DNA from 4 places in the Janthinobacterium sp. UMAB-60 genome. Region 2 is predicted to be linked to each of the others. Evidence: predicted binding sites of a transcription regulator. Region 2 holds the regulator's gene; each other region holds the start of a gene.
The links. Region 2 encodes sigma-54, which starts transcription at its own class of promoters, with help from an activator protein. Its sites were predicted from a motif close to TGGCANGNAANCTGCTTT; they were not measured.
Positions count from the first base shown of each region.

Region 1: the regulator sigma-54 is predicted to act here: its motif matches at 1,781-1,798, upstream of pepA (flocculation-associated PEP-CTERM protein PepA).
Region 3: the regulator sigma-54 is predicted to act here: its motif matches at 2,406-2,423, upstream of adh (aldehyde dehydrogenase).
Region 4: the regulator sigma-54 is predicted to act here: its motif matches at 1,557-1,574, upstream of pedF (cytochrome c-550 PedF).

Region 1 is NZ_LT607502.1:24,489-28,182, reverse strand. Features, by position in the region: gene K0F86_RS24795 (nitroreductase family protein) at 1-793, shown strand, start outside; gene pepA (flocculation-associated PEP-CTERM protein PepA) at 872-1,705, opposite strand; gene K0F86_RS24785 (hypothetical protein) at 1,954-2,127, shown strand; gene K0F86_RS24780 (hypothetical protein) at 2,368-2,505, shown strand; gene K0F86_RS24775 (hypothetical protein) at 2,635-3,003, shown strand; gene K0F86_RS24770 (acyl-CoA thioesterase) at 3,091-3,549, shown strand; gene K0F86_RS24765 (DEAD/DEAH box helicase) at 3,638-3,694, opposite strand, start outside.
Region 2 is NZ_LT607495.1:91,537-95,230, forward strand. Features, by position in the region: gene lptA (lipopolysaccharide transport periplasmic protein LptA) at 1-302, shown strand, start outside; gene lptB (LPS export ABC transporter ATP-binding protein) at 302-1,057, shown strand; gene K0F86_RS21025 (RNA polymerase factor sigma-54) at 1,062-2,540, shown strand; gene hpf (ribosome hibernation-promoting factor, HPF/YfiA family) at 2,610-2,969, shown strand; gene K0F86_RS21035 (3-hydroxyisobutyryl-CoA hydrolase) at 3,106-3,694, shown strand, end outside.
Region 3 is NZ_LT607510.1:8,312-12,005, forward strand. Features, by position in the region: gene K0F86_RS26860 (PQQ-dependent methanol/ethanol family dehydrogenase) at 1-306, opposite strand, end outside; gene K0F86_RS26865 (DUF779 domain-containing protein) at 356-745, opposite strand; gene adh (aldehyde dehydrogenase) at 799-2,319, opposite strand; gene K0F86_RS26875 (beta-propeller fold lactonase family protein) at 2,574-3,530, opposite strand.
Region 4 is NZ_LT607510.1:14,063-17,756, forward strand. Features, by position in the region: gene K0F86_RS26880 (TonB-dependent receptor) at 1-122, shown strand, start outside; gene K0F86_RS26885 (ABC transporter substrate-binding protein) at 177-1,010, opposite strand; gene pedF (cytochrome c-550 PedF) at 1,035-1,520, opposite strand; gene rtcA (RNA 3'-terminal phosphate cyclase) at 1,652-2,671, opposite strand; gene K0F86_RS26900 (RtcB family protein) at 2,688-3,694, opposite strand, start outside.

The DNA.
Region 1 (3,694 bases), on a different contig from region 2:
CATGCTGCCCGACCCGCTGGCGGCCTTCCTGCCGCAGCGCAGCGTGCAGCGGCGACGGCTCAGCACGCGCCGCCTGCGCGCCAGCGAAAAGGCGGCCCTGGCGGCCAGCTTGCCGCCCGGCTACAGCGTGCAGTGGTTTGAAGGCTGGCGCATGCGCCTGGCCTGCGCGCGCCTGATGTTCGACAATGCGAAGCTGCGCCTGACCATGCCCGAAGCGCACAAGGTACACCGCGACGTGATCGAGTGGGGGGCGCGCTTCAGCAGCGACCGCATCCCGGAACAGGCGCTGGGCGTGGACCCGATGACGGCGCGGCTGATGCGCTGGGTCATGCACAGCTGGCGCCGCGTGGATTTTTTCAATACCTGGCTGGGAGGCACCATTGCCCCGCGTCTGCAGATGGACTTGCTGCCGGGCCTGTATTGCGCCGCGCATTTCGTGCTGCTGGCCGAGGCGCCGCCGCGTCACATCGACGATTACGTGGCGGCGGGCAGGGCCATGCAGCGCTTCTGGCTGACGGCCACGCAGCTGGGCCTGCAATTACAGCCGGAACTGACGCCGCTGATCTTCGCCCGTTATGTGCGCGAACGGCGGGCCTTTTCGCGCACCGACGGCATGCTGGAGCTGGCGCAGGAACTGGCGCTGCAATGCCAGGCCGTGCTGGGTGCTGTGGCGTTTGATCGGGCCGTGTTCCTTGGCCGCATCGGCGCCGGCCCGGCGGCCCAGGCGCGCTCCTTGCGCCGGCCGCTGCACGATTTGCTGGTGGCGCCGGTCAACGGGAGGACGCTTGCGTGAACGGCATGGGTTTGCCGCTTGCCACAGCGAAAAAAGCCGCTGAGGACCTCAGCGGCTTTCAGGCGCGATGATCGCATGTCAAGCCTGGCGCTGCCCGCCTTGCTTGCGGCGCGCAGTCATGCCCAGGCCAAACAGGCCGATGCCGAGCAGGGCGATGGTGCCTGGTTCAGGTACAGCGGCCTGGAATAATTCCAGGCCGCCACCGTCGGCCATCGCGATGAAACTGTTGGTCAGGCTGCCACCGACGAAGCTGTTCGTATTCCCGCTGAGGGACTCCAGCGGGAAAAACGGGTTGGGGTTGACGAAAAATAACTGTCCTTGCGGCGTCAATGTGGCGTTAAGCAAGGCCTTGAAGTCGCCTTGGGCCAGGCCGGCGAAAATGTGTGCTTCGCCCACGTCGAGCGTGTAGGTCACGATCGCAAAGTCATCGCCGGTGACGCCACCCACGTTCACCGGCGAACCTGCCACGTTACTGATCGACAGTGCCGTGTCCTGGTTGGGGTCGATGTACAAGGTCATGCTCAGGGTTTGAAAGTTGGCGTGGATCCCGCCAGCCAGCGTATCGGACTGGCCGGTGATGGTAAACAGGCCATAGATGCCATAGCCATTGAGGGCGTTCAGTTGCGATGGAACGCTGCCGCCATTGGGGCTGCCGAAAGCGGCCTTGGTCAGAAAGCCTGTTTGAGTGAAGGGGTCGTTGCCGCCACCTAAACCGCCAACGATGGTTTGTTCGACGCGCGCGTGATATTCAAAGCTGATGCGGTCGGCCACCACCAGATTGGCCGCGGAACCGGGGACGGAACCTTCATTGACGGTAAACAAAGGACCAGCGAATGCGGGAGCACTGATCAGCGCGGCGCCGATGGTGGCCGCGGAGAGAGCGAGACGCAGGAATGAGGACAGCGTTTTCATGGCATTTCCTTCAGCGTGAGGGTTGATCGGACCAGGTCACTGTGGCGGCTGCCTCAGATAACCTCATACGCCCTTGAAGCAGAATTCGTACCATCTAATATTTGCATTTGAATTCAACAGCTTATAAAAACAGGGGTGCCGTTTTTCGCGCGTGTGTAAAAAAAATCGACGTTTTACCCGGCCTATGGCGCGGCTCGCGGGCGCCAGTCTTTCCTGTCATCGGCTACAGTGGGGCAAAGGAGGTCACCATGCAACTACCATCCCGTCATGCCCCGCTGCGTGCGCACAGCACGCCTGAACCGGATATTCCGCCGCCGCCCGAAGGCGATCCGCTGACGCCGCCGCCAGAAAAGCCGCCGCACACGGATCCCGTGCCCGTCGAGGAACCGACGCCGCCGCCGCCGCCCGTCAAGATGGGCTGACAGCAAGTCATCGCGCGCCTGAGCGCACCTGGGCGGCGAGGCCACTGCCGCGCGCTGTTTATTTCTGGTCGGAAATGGATTGCGCGGGCGGCGGTGGCGCCACGCCAATTAAACAACAAAAATGCCAATAAACATTGCCGAGTGGATACAAATCAAGCGCTAACTGCTGTGTGTCATGTGGCCGTCACGATTCTGTTCTTATAATGAGACATCATAAAAATTCTTGTACAGGAGACCACCATGGGCAATTCCTTGCATAACAAAATCTACCTGGGCCGGCGCCCTGTGATCACCAGCAAAAACCTCGCAGCGCTGGCGCTGGCGGGCGCCGTGGCTGGTTGCGGCCTGGCGTGGCTGCTGCTGCGCAGCTACAAATAAGCGCGCTTCACGCGCATTTTCGGTACGCCATCCGCAGGGTGGGCGGCGACTGAATCACGTTGCCTGTTGCCGATGCGCAGCGGGGCGCGTACCATGGGGGCCGAACACCTGGCCTTTTATGGAAAAGTAATGAAGAACGAGAAATTAACAACCGATGAATATGACGCGCTGGAGCAAGTTGCACGCGGCATCAAGACCGAGCGCCCCAGTGCTTGCGTTGCCCGCAATGCCAAGCGCCTGTCCGGCCTGAAGCTGCTCAGCTATGCACGCGATGGCCGTTTGTCCATCACCGAGAAAGCACAACAGTTGCTGTTCCTGCGCCGCTGCATCATGGGGCTGCGCGCCGTCGCCGCCGATCCGCTGACCAAGCTGGAATCGGACGTGGCCTATTTCCTGGGCAAGAAAGCCCACATCGTGGCGCGCGCGGAAGGCGAGGGCCACGACATTTCCGACAAGGGCCGCGACTCGCTGGCCGACATCGATACCCTGGGACTGTAACAGCCTGTCCCTGCCACCGGCCCCTGGGGCCGGTTTTTACATCCCCCTCACTTTTATTCCCCCTTGGAGAACACTTTGGACAGCGCGATGAACTGGTCGGCCCATGAACTGACGATGACGGTCCTGATGACGCCCGATATGGCCAACTTTTCCGGCAATGTGCACGGCGGCACCATCCTGAAATACCTCGACAGCGTCGCCTACGCCTGCGCCAGCCGCTATTCGGGCAGCTATGTGGTCACCTTGTCGGTGGACCAGGTGATGTTCTTGCAGCCGATCCACGTGGGTGAGCTGGTGACCTTCCTGGCCTCGATCAATTACACGGGCACGACCTCGATGGAAGTGGGCATCCGCGTGGTGACGGAAAACATCCAGCAGCGCCTGGTGCGCCACGCCAACAGCTGCTATTTCACGATGGTGGCCGTGGACGCCAACCGCAAGCCCGTGGCCGTGCCGCCGCTGGTACTGGAAACGCCGGAGCAGCAGGTGCGCTTCGAGCAAGCCAAGCTGCGCAAGCTGTCGCGCCAGAAGGTGTCGAAGAAATAAATGCAGCGGACATGAAAAAACGGCCACCAGAGCGATCTGGTGGCCGTTTTTTTATTGCCTGCCGCCTGCTGGCGGCATGGCGCCGTGATTAACGGTCGCCGTAGCTGCGGCGTGCGCCGTCGGTGCTGCGCGGGTTGGAACCCTT
Region 2 (3,694 bases):
CCTTCCGCCAGAAGCGCGATGGCGCGGGCGACCTGTGGGTCGAAGGCGAGGCGGAGCGCGTGGAATACGACAACAAGACGGAAGTGGTGAAACTGTTTTCCAAGGCCAAGCTGACGCGCCTGGAAGGCACGAAAGTGACCGACGTGGCCAACGGCGCCTTCATCTCGTATGACAGCCGCAAGGAAGTATTCAAAATGGAAAATTCCGACAGCGGCACCAGCACGCCGGATGGCGGCAGCGTGCGCATGGTGATCCAGCCGAAGCCCAAGACGCCGGCCACGCCCGCGCCAGGAAAGAACTAATGGACAATACACGTTGCGGCAGCACCCTGATCGTTCGCGGGCTGCAAAAAACCTATGGCAAGCGGCAAGTCGTGCATGATGTCTCGCTGCAAGTCGAATGCGGCGAAGTGGTGGGCTTGCTGGGCCCGAACGGCGCCGGCAAGACCACCTCGTTCTACATGATCGTCGGCCTGGTGCCGTCGGACGGCGGCAGCATCGATATCAGCGGCGTGGACATTTCCCGCCTGCCGATCCACCGCCGCGCGCAGATGGGCCTGTCGTATCTGCCGCAGGAAGCGTCCGTCTTCCGCAAGCTGACGGTGGAAGACAATATCCGCGCCGTGCTGGAAATCCAGACCGTCGAAGGCCGTCCCCTGAAGAAGGCCGAGATCGAAGAGCGCCTGGATAAATTGCTGGCCGACTTGCAAATTGAAAAGTTGCGCGAGAACCAGGCGCTGTCCTTGTCGGGCGGCGAGCGCCGCCGTGTGGAAATCGCCCGCGCGCTGGCCACCGACCCGCGTTTCGTGCTGCTCGACGAGCCGTTCGCCGGTGTCGACCCCATCGCCGTGATCGAGATCCAGCGCATCGTGCGCTTCTTGAAGGAGCGCAATATCGGCGTGCTGATCACCGATCATAATGTGCGCGAGACGCTGGGTATCTGCGACCGTGCCTACATCATCAACCAGGGCTCGGTGCTGGCGTCGGGACGCCCCGACGACATCATCGCGAACGAGTCGGTACGCCGGGTCTATCTGGGCGAACACTTCCGCATGTGAGCCAATGAAACAATCATTGCAGCTGCGCACCTCGCAGCACCTGGCACTGACGCCGCAGTTGCAGCAATCGATACGCCTGCTGCAATTGTCTACCCTGGAATTGCACCAGGAACTCGAGCAACTGCTGACGGACAATCCCTTGCTCGAGCGCCTCGACGATCCGCTCGACCGTTCGCTGCGCCTGCTGTCCGACGGGGCCCTGAGTTCCACGGCCGCGCCGGCCGAAGCGCCGCCCCAGCCGCCAGGCCAGGAGGCGCCCGCGGCGCCAGCCGAAGCGGAAACCTTTGACGGCGAGGCGGGTGACAGCCCGGCCGCCGCGGACGGCGGCGACAGCGACTGGAGCGAGGCGAGCCGGGGCAAGGCGCCCGACGACGAAGATTCGCGTCCGCAACTGGAGGCCCATCACTGCACCCTGCGCGAACACCTGATGGAGCAGATGCGCGTGACGGTGCTCGAATTGCGCGACCGCGCGCTGGTCGAGCTGATCATCGACGCGCTCGACGACAATGGCTACCTGGAAGAGTCGCTCGACGACATCCTGGCGCGCCTGCCGGAAGAGCTGGAAATCGACGCCGACGAGATGCGCACGGCCTTGTCCCTGCTGCAAAGTTTCGATCCGCCGGGCGTGGGCGCGCGCAATGCATCCGAATGCCTGGCGCTGCAAATCAAGCGCTTGCCGCACGTCGCCATGGTGACGCGGCGCATGGCCCTCGTCATCGTGGAAAAGCACCTGGCCTGGTTTGCCCAGCGCGATTTCAACAAGCTGAAAAAAGCTCTCGATTGCGACGAGGAAGACTTGCGCGAAGCGCAGACGGTGATTCGCCAGTGCAATCCGCATCCGGGCGCCGTGTTTGCCTCGGACGTGTCCGATTACGTGGTGCCCGACGTCGTCGTCAAGCGCGCGCGCAATGGCTGGCAAGTCACCCTGAACAATGACGTCATGCCGCGCCTGCGCGTCAACGCCATGTACGCCAACCTGCTCAAGCAGGGCAAGGGCGAGGGCGCCATGGGCGCGCAGTTGCAGGAAGCCAAGTGGCTGATCAAGAATATGCGCCAGCGCTTCGACACGATCCTGCGCGTGGCGCAGGCGATAGTAGAAAGACAAAAGAACTTTTTCTCGCATGGGGCCGTTGCCATGCGCCCCCTTGTGCTCCGTGAAATAGCTGATACACTGGGTTTACACGAGAGTACTATCTCGCGGGTAACAACTCAAAAGTACATGCTGACCCCGCACGGCATGTTCGAGTTGAAATATTTCTTTGGTAGCCACGTCGCCACCGAAGCGGGGGGCGAAGCGTCATCGACGGCGATACGGGCATTGATCGTGCAACTGACAGGAGCAGAAGACCCTAAAAATCCTTTATCCGACAGTAAGATTGCGGACATGCTGGGGGAACAAGGCATGGTGATTGCGCGACGTACTGTTGCCAAATACCGGGAAGCGTTGAAAATTCCGCCAGTGAGCCTGCGTAAGTGTTTGTAAGTTTTTTTCGGTTCCTCTGCGGGCCGGATAGGATGGACCGCACGAACCCGATCATCTTTAGGAGTGTGTATGAATCTCACCATCAGCGGACATCATCTCGAAGTGACACCAGCCATCCGTGAATACGTACAAACGAAGCTGGAGCGCGTGAAACGTCATTTCGATCAAGTTATCGATATCGCCGTGATTCTGACCGTGGATAACCTCAAAGAGAAAGAAAAACGTCAAAAGGCCGAAGTCAACCTGCGTCTGAGTGGCAAAACCGTCTATGTGGAAAGCCTGGCGCATGACCTGTATGCCGCAATCGATACCCTGATCGACAAGCTGGACAGGCAAGTGATGAAGTACAAAACCAAAGTGCAAGGGCACGGTAAAGAGGCGATCAAGCATCTGCCAGACAACTCGGAAGAAGAATTCGCCGCCGCCTAACTGGCCCGCGACTTTCAACCGGTTGTGATCAACTAAGGGCGCACATTGCGCCCTTTTTTGCGCCTGGACCTGTTGAACGCAATCTTCCCCGCACAGGCGCTAGAATGTTTGCACTTTCACTTCTTTCCTGCCTGCCATGAGCAACTTCGTCCAGACCTCCATCCGCCACCGCACCGGACACATCGTGCTCGACCGTCCGAAAGCCTTCAATTCCCTGTCGCTGGAGATGGTGCGTGCCCTGAGTGCCGTCTTGCTGGCCTGGCGCGACGATCCGCAGGTGGACGCCGTCGTGATCCGTTCCAGCAGCGAGAAAGCGCTGTGCGCCGGTGGCGATATCCGTTTCTTTTACGATGCGGGCCTGGCTACGCCGCAAGGCGGCAGCGCGTTGCTGGAAGACTTCTTTACGGAAGAATACGCGTTAAATCATGTGATTCACTTCTATCCGAAACCGTATATCGCCGTGATGGATGGCGTGGTGATGGGCGGCGGCATGGGCGTGGCGCAAGCGGGGCCAGGCAACCGCCTGCGCATCGTCACGGGCCGCACGCGCATGGCCATGCCGGAAGTCAATATCGGCCTGTTCCCCGACGTGGGCGGCAGTTATTTTCTGTCCCGCCTGGCCGGCCAGTTGGGCCTGTACCTGGGCTTGACGGGCTTGACGATCAACGCGGCCGACGCCCTGTACACGGGGCTGGCCGATATCTATCTGCCCGAGGCGCAGATGG
Region 3 (3,694 bases), on a different contig from region 2:
GTCGACGGCAAAGATGCGCGAATACGATGCCGTGACGAACATCTTGCCGTTATGAATCAACGGCTGCGATTCCTGGCCCCGCTGTTTTTCGCCGCCAAACGAGAACGACCAGGCCGGCACCAGCTTGGCCACAGTCTTGTCATTGATCTGCGTCAACGGCGAATAGCGCTGCCCCTGCGTGCCCATGCCAAACGACAGCACGCTGGCCGGATTCTTCGCCGTGTTGTCGAGCATGGCATTGGTGACATTGCCCACGTCGGCCGCCTGGACCAACGAGGCGACACTCAAACCGACGACGATTCCCATGATTTTTTTCTGCACAATCATCTCCCTCTGTTTTATTAGTATGTGTGTATCAAGTCTTGCGGTGCTCATGCGGCTGGGCATGCAACAGCGCGCACTCTTCATCGGTGAACAGGCGCGAGCGCGTCAGGAAGCGCTTGCCCGTGCCGTTGTCGAGTGAAAACATGCCGCCATTGCCATCGACCACATCGATAATCAACTGGGTATGCTCCCAGTACTCGAATTGCTCGAGTCCCATGTAAAACGGTGTGCCATTCAAGTTGCCGAGATAAACATCGGTGTCGCTGACATCGAACTCGCCCAGCGCATAGCACATGGGCGCACTGCCGTCGCAGCAGCCGCCCGACTGGAAAAACATCAACGGGCCGTGACGCTGACGCAACTTGTCCATCATTTCCAGCGCTGCATCGGTGGCGACCACCCGGGCAATTGCTGCACTCATGGCATCCCTTTCTGCGCCGCGCCTGGACTACAGGTGTGGCGCCTGTTGCCGGTTTAGAAGAAGCCCAGCGCTTTCGGGCTATAGCTCACCAGCAAGTTCTTCGTTTGCTGGTAGTGGTCGAGCATCATCTTGTGGTTTTCACGGCCGATACCCGATTGCTTGTAGCCACCAAACGCGGCGTGGGCCGGATACAGGTGATAGCAATTGGTCCATACGCGGCCCGCCTGGATGGCGCGCCCCATGCGGAAGGCGCGCGAGCCGTCACGCGTCCACAAGCCGGCACCCAGGCCGTACAAGGTATCGTTGGCAATCGCCAGCGCTTCGGCCTCATCCTTGAAGGTGGTCACGGACACGACGGGCCCAAAAATCTCTTCCTGGAAGATGCGCATCTTGTTATTGCCCTTGAACACCGTCGGACGCACGTAGTAGCCGCCCTCCAGGTCGCCTGCCTGCGTATGGCGCTCGCCGCCAGCCAGCACTTCGGCGCCTTCCTGGCGACCGATGTCGAGGTAGGACAGGATTTTTTCCAGTTGCTCCTGCGACGCCTGGGCGCCGATCATGGTGGACGAGTCGAGCGGGTTGCCCTGCTTGATGGCGGCCACGCGCTTCAAGGCCCGTTCGATGAATTTCTCGTAGATCGATTCCTGGATCAGCACGCGCGATGGGCAAGTGCACACCTCGCCTTGATTCAGCGCAAACATGGTAAAGCCTTCCAGGCACTTGTCGAAATAATCATCATCGGCATCCATCACGTCTTCAAAGAAGATGTTCGGCGACTTGCCGCCCAGCTCCAGGGTGACGGGAATCAGGTTTTGCGCCGCGTAACCCATGATCAGGCGGCCCGTGCCCGTTTCGCCCGTAAAGGCGATCTTGGCGATGCGCTTGCTCGACGCCAGCGGCTTGCCCGCTTCCAGGCCGAAACCGTTGATGATGTTCAACACGCCCGGCGGCAGCAAGTCGCCGATCAGCTCGATCAACACCATGATGGACGCGGGGGTTTGCTCGGCCGGTTTCAGGACGACGCAATTGCCGGCGGCCAGAGCTGGCGCCAGTTTCCACACGGCCATCAGAATCGGGAAATTCCACGGGATGATCTGGCCCACGACGCCCAGCGGCTCGTGATAGTGATAGGCATAGGTTTCCGCGTCGATTTGCGCGACGGAACCTTCCTGCGCGCGGATGCAGCCGGCGAAGTAACGGAAATGGTCGATGGCCAGCGGAATGTCGGCATTCATCGTTTCACGGATCGGCTTGCCGTTATCGATGGTTTCCGCCGTGGCGATCAGGCTCAGGTTCTGTTCGATGCGGTCGGCGATGCGGTTCAGGATATTGGCGCGCTCGGCAGGTGAAGTCTTGCCCCAGGCATCCTTGGCGGCATGCGCGGCATCCAGCGCCAGCTCGACATCTTCCGCCGTGGAACGGGCGATTTCGCAAAACGGCAAGCCCGTGATCGGCGTGATGTTAGGAAAGTATTCACCTTTTACTGGGGCAACGAACTGACCGCCGATGTAATTGTCATAGCGTTGTTTGAAGGGATTGGCTACGCCCAGTTTGCTGATGTCTGCGAGATTCATGTCGTCCTCTATCGGGTTAATTAGAATGGAATTGCTTTAATTAAAATCAAACGTCCTGGTACAGATGGGGTGAGTACACGGAGTCTTCCGCAAATGCCGTGCCAGCTCGCTGTCCCCCTACCCAACTTAGCGGGTTTTACCTCTGTTGCAAGGGCCTGGTCGCGATATCGGCGGGTTCAATTGCTGCCGTAGCGCGCCATCGCCGCTGCACAATGGAACAGGTGTACCAGACTGGAACACTTGTTCCAGCTTGCCTAACGGATCACCACGCCCCATGGCAATTCGCCCACGGCAATATCGGCCACCTTGCGCGCGCTGGCCGTATCGATGACGGAAACGCTGTTCGAGCGGCCATTGGCCACGTACAGCTTGCTGCCATCGGGCGTGATGGCCATGTTCCACGGGCGCTTGCCGACGGCAATGGTGGCCGTGACCTCGTTGCTGGCCGTATCGATCACCATCACCGTGCCATCCGCGCCATTCGAGACATACACCTGCTTGCCGCCGGGGTGGACCACGATGCCGTTGGCATTCTTGCCTGCAGGAACGGTGGCGACGGCCTTGCGCGCGGCCATGTCGATCACGTAGACGGCGTTGACCAGTTCGCACGCCACATAGGCGCGGCCCGAGTCCGGACTGAAACCGATGCCGCGCGGACGCAGTCCCACGGCGATGGACGCCACCTGGCGGCGTTGCGCCACATCAATGACATCGACTTGCTCGGCCTCTTCCGCACTGACCAGCAGCCAGCGCCCATCCGGGCTGAACACGGCATGTTCCGGGTTGCGCCCTTGCACCTTGATATCGGCGAGCAAGACGCCCGTCTGGCCATCGAGCAAGGTCACGCTATTGTTTTCCTCGACGGCCACGGCCACGTAGCGACCGTCCTGTGAGGCGCTGACGCCTTCGGGCGACTTGCCCAGCGCCACCGTGCGCACGGGCGTGCCGGTCGCGTTATCGATCAGCAACAAGGCGCTGCTGGCGGCGTCCGTGACAAACAATTGCCGTCCTGTCGGGTCGGCGGCGATGCCGCGCGGACGCTTGCCTGCCGCGATCTGGCGCACCACCTGGTCGGTCGCCGTGTCGATCACGCTCAAGGTGCCCGATTTTTCATTAGGGACATAGGCAAAAGGAGCGGCCTGGAGGGCGGTGCTGGCGAGCGCCGGCAGCAGCCAGCACACCTGGCGCAAGCGCGAGAATAAGTTGGGCATAATCACCTTTTTAATGGCAAAACACAGGAAAAGCGCGCGGTAGCGGCGCCTCTGATCATTGCTGCATGCAAACGCCGTGCCACGGACACGCGTATAATTTCCGCCCACCAATGGAGACATGGCAGGCATATTGCTTGATACAACTATGCAGACCTGCGCCGCGC
Region 4 (3,694 bases), on a different contig from region 2:
ACAATCTTTTCGACAAGACCTACGTGGGCTCCGTCATCGTCGGCGACAGCAACAAGCGCTACTATGAAGCGGCGCCAGGCCGCAATTGGTTGTTGGGCGTGAGCGCGCAATACAGCTTCTAAAGAAAAAGCCCGCGCATCTTCCAATGCGCGGGCTTCGCCATCCAGCATGGCCTGTTACGGCCGCGCTTCCTTCACGCCATACTTTTCAAAAATGGCTTTCAATTCGCCGCTGGCCGCCATCTCATTCATGGCTGCCTGCAGCAACTTGCCCACGTCGAGCTGCTGGCGGCTGACGGCCAGGCCCACGGCCCAGCCGGCACGCGGCAAGCGGGCGAACGCCACTTCGCTCAAGGGGAAAGCGGGATCGCTTTTCAGCACCGATTCGATTTCCGAACGGTTCGCCAGCACGGCGTCGAGCTTGCCGGCCTGCAATTGCTGCAAGGCTTCGGCCGCCGTGTCGAAGATGCGCACGTCGTCGCGGTACTTGCCATTGTCTTCACCGAGCATCAGCATGGCGGCGATCGAGACCTTTTCCACGCCGATACGCTTGCCTGCCAGCGAAGCGACGCCATCGAACTGCGGCACGGCTTGCGCGCTGCGCGCCAGGCGCACGGTTTCCACGTAATACGGCGCAAAGATCTCGACCTTGTCGTTGTCAGCCATCAACTTCTTGTCGACTGGCACGTGCAGCATCACATCGGCGGGACCATAACCGAGGTAATGGCCTTTCCACACCATATTGCGCAAATCGTCGTTCAGGTTTTCGCCAGCGGGAAAGGGTAGCAAGCTCAGCTTTAAACCCAGTTTTTTGGCCAGCGCTTCGGCAATGTCGATATCGATGCCCGTGCCCTTGTCGGAAAACGGCGCGAACTCGTTATACACCGCCACTTTCAGGCTGCCCGACTGCTGCACTTTCTGCCAGTCGGCGCGCGCTGGCGCGGCTGCGCACAGCGCCAGGCAAGCGAGCGAAAGCATCGCGCGCGCGCCCGGGAGTTGGAATGAACGCATGGGACTCCTTGGTGATCAATCGACTCAGTTAGGCTCGCGGCGGGTTTCCAGGTAGGTCTTGATGGCCCACATAGCTTCTTGGTTGAAGACGCCCTCGAACGGCGGCATGTACACGGCGCCATTGCGTACTTTACCGTGGCGGATGGTCGCCAGGAAATAATTGTCAGTTTCCTTGTAGCAAGCCTGTTTCTTTGTCTCATTTTTGATGCCGAAGCAATCACGGTCGAGCTGGCGCAAGTCCGGCGCGATGCCGCCCGAGATGGCTTCGATGCCGTGGCAACGCGCGCAATTCTGGTTGTAGGCCGACGTGCCGACCGTCAAGGCCAGCTTGTTGCCCCGATATGGATTTTGTTCGAGCCACTTGTCGCCCACCTTGGGCAAGCCCGTGGTGTCGACGCCTTGCGGCGTGACATTGCCGTGCGCATAAGCATGCGGCAAGGTCAGCAGGGAAGTGAGGGCAACGGCGCCGGCGGCTGCCACGCCGAGCAGGGTACGGATGGAATAGGTCATGCTGGTCTCCTTGGTTTTTTTAGTCAATATCCAAGAAGAGCAAATGCCATGCCATGCGTACATGCCCCACATCCGGCCGCCCATGTATCAATTTGGAACAGCTGCAACAGGTATCTGTGTCACCACGAGGGTCAGGCGGCCACCACCGTGCAGATGCTGCCTCGCTCCTTCTGCTCGAAAGTAATACGTACTGGCAAAAATCGGGCAATCACCTCCGCATTCGTCAGCGCATGCTGCGACACCTTGTTGCAACTGAAAGCACCGCCACCGGCCAGCGCCATCGGCAGCAAGAGCTGGTCGGCCAGGTGCTCGCCCACGGCCGCGTCCGTCTTGAGATAGGCGCGTACCTCGTTCAACAGGCGCTTGGCCACGGATTCGGCCAGCAAGGACTTTTCGCCGAAGGAAGTAAACACTTCCGTGACGTGTTCATGCTCCAGCGTCAGCAACAGGACATTGCCCGGTCCCTGCTCCGCCGGCAAGCCGACGAGGCGCAGCTGCTTGCCGCTCCAGCCCATGACGCTGGCGACACGCTCGAGCTCGCGCTGCGCCACGCTCACGTGCACGCCCGCCACCACGCTTTCCGCATACCCGGCCTTGCGTTCGCCGCGCTGCAGCAGTGAAATGGGTAGCAAGCGCTGGCACGGTTGCACGGTGGCCAGCACCTCGCCACCACCTGCGGGATGAAAGCCATAGCGCTGCTGCGTAATCTCTACCTCTGCGCCCATCTGTTCCAGGATGCGGCCATACGCGCGCTGCAGGAAATGCACGGGCGGCGCCATGGCATTGTGCGTGCCGCCGCTGATGCGCACGGTGGACGGCCCATCCGCATGCAGCAAAGCCGGCAACAAGGTTTGCAGTACCAGGGTGCAGCTGCCGGCGCTGCCGATGGCAAAGCGGTAATCGCCGCCGCGTATGGGGCCAGGCATGAATTCCAGGCTCGCTGCGCGCAGCGCCACCGGCGTCGTGCGCGCTCCGCAAATGGCGGCCGCCGCCTGCACGGCCAGCAGATGCTGGCGCAGCAAACCGGGCTTTTCCCGCCCCGCGCGGATATTCGTCAAGCGGAATGGCTGCGCCGTGATCATGGACAGGCTCAGCGCCGAGCGCAAAATCTGTCCGCCGCCTTCGCCTTGCGCTCCATCAATTTCTATCATTTCTTCTTTCTCTCTGTTAACCTTTGACGCAAACGACCTGCTTCAGGATATGCACGACATCGACCAGTTCGCGCTGCGCCAGCATCACCGCATCGATATCCTTGTAAGCCATCGGAATCTCATCGATCACGTTTTCATCCTTGCGGCATTCCACGCCCTCGGTGGCGCGGATCTGGTCGGCCAGGTTGAAGCGCCGCTTCGCTTCCGTGCGGCTCATCGTGCGTCCAGCACCGTGGCTGCAGCTATGGAAACTCTCCGCATTGCCCTTGCCGCGTACGATAAAACTCTTGGCGCCCATGGAACCGGGAATGATCCCCAGCTCGCCGGCGCGGGCCGAGACGGCCCCCTTGCGCGTGACCAGCACATCCTTGCCGAAGTGGTGCTCCTTCTGCACATAGTTATGGTGGCAGTTGACGGCTTCCACATGCGTCTGGAACGGCTTATGGATGACCGTGCGCACGGCCGCGATCAGGTTCTGCATCATCACTTCGCGGTTGTTGCGTGCAAACCGCTGCGCCCAGCCCACCGCTTCCACGTAATCGTCGTAATGCTGCGTGCCTTCGGCCAGGTAAGCCAGGTCCTGGTCGGGCAGGTTGATGAAGTGCGTGCGCATATCCTGCTTGGCCAGTTCGATGAAATGCGTGCCGATGGCATTGCCCACCCCACGCGAACCGGAATGCAGCATGAACCACACGGAACCCTGTTCATCGAGGCACACTTCGACAAAATGGTTTCCGCTGCCCAAAGTTCCCAGATGACGGTAGTTATTCGTATTTTTCAGCTTCGGCGTTTTCAGGCAGATGGCGTCGAATTCATCTTTCAATTGCAGCCACGCGGCATCGACCACCGAAGGCGGCGTCTGCCAGGAACCTTCGTCACGGCCGCGGTGGCCGCGCGTCTTCAGCGACATCCCGTGCGGAATGGCGCGCTCGATGGCGCTGCGCAGTGGTCCCAGGCTATCGGGCAAGTCGCTGGCCGTCAGCGTGGTTTTCGCCGCCATCATGCCGCAACCGATATCCACGC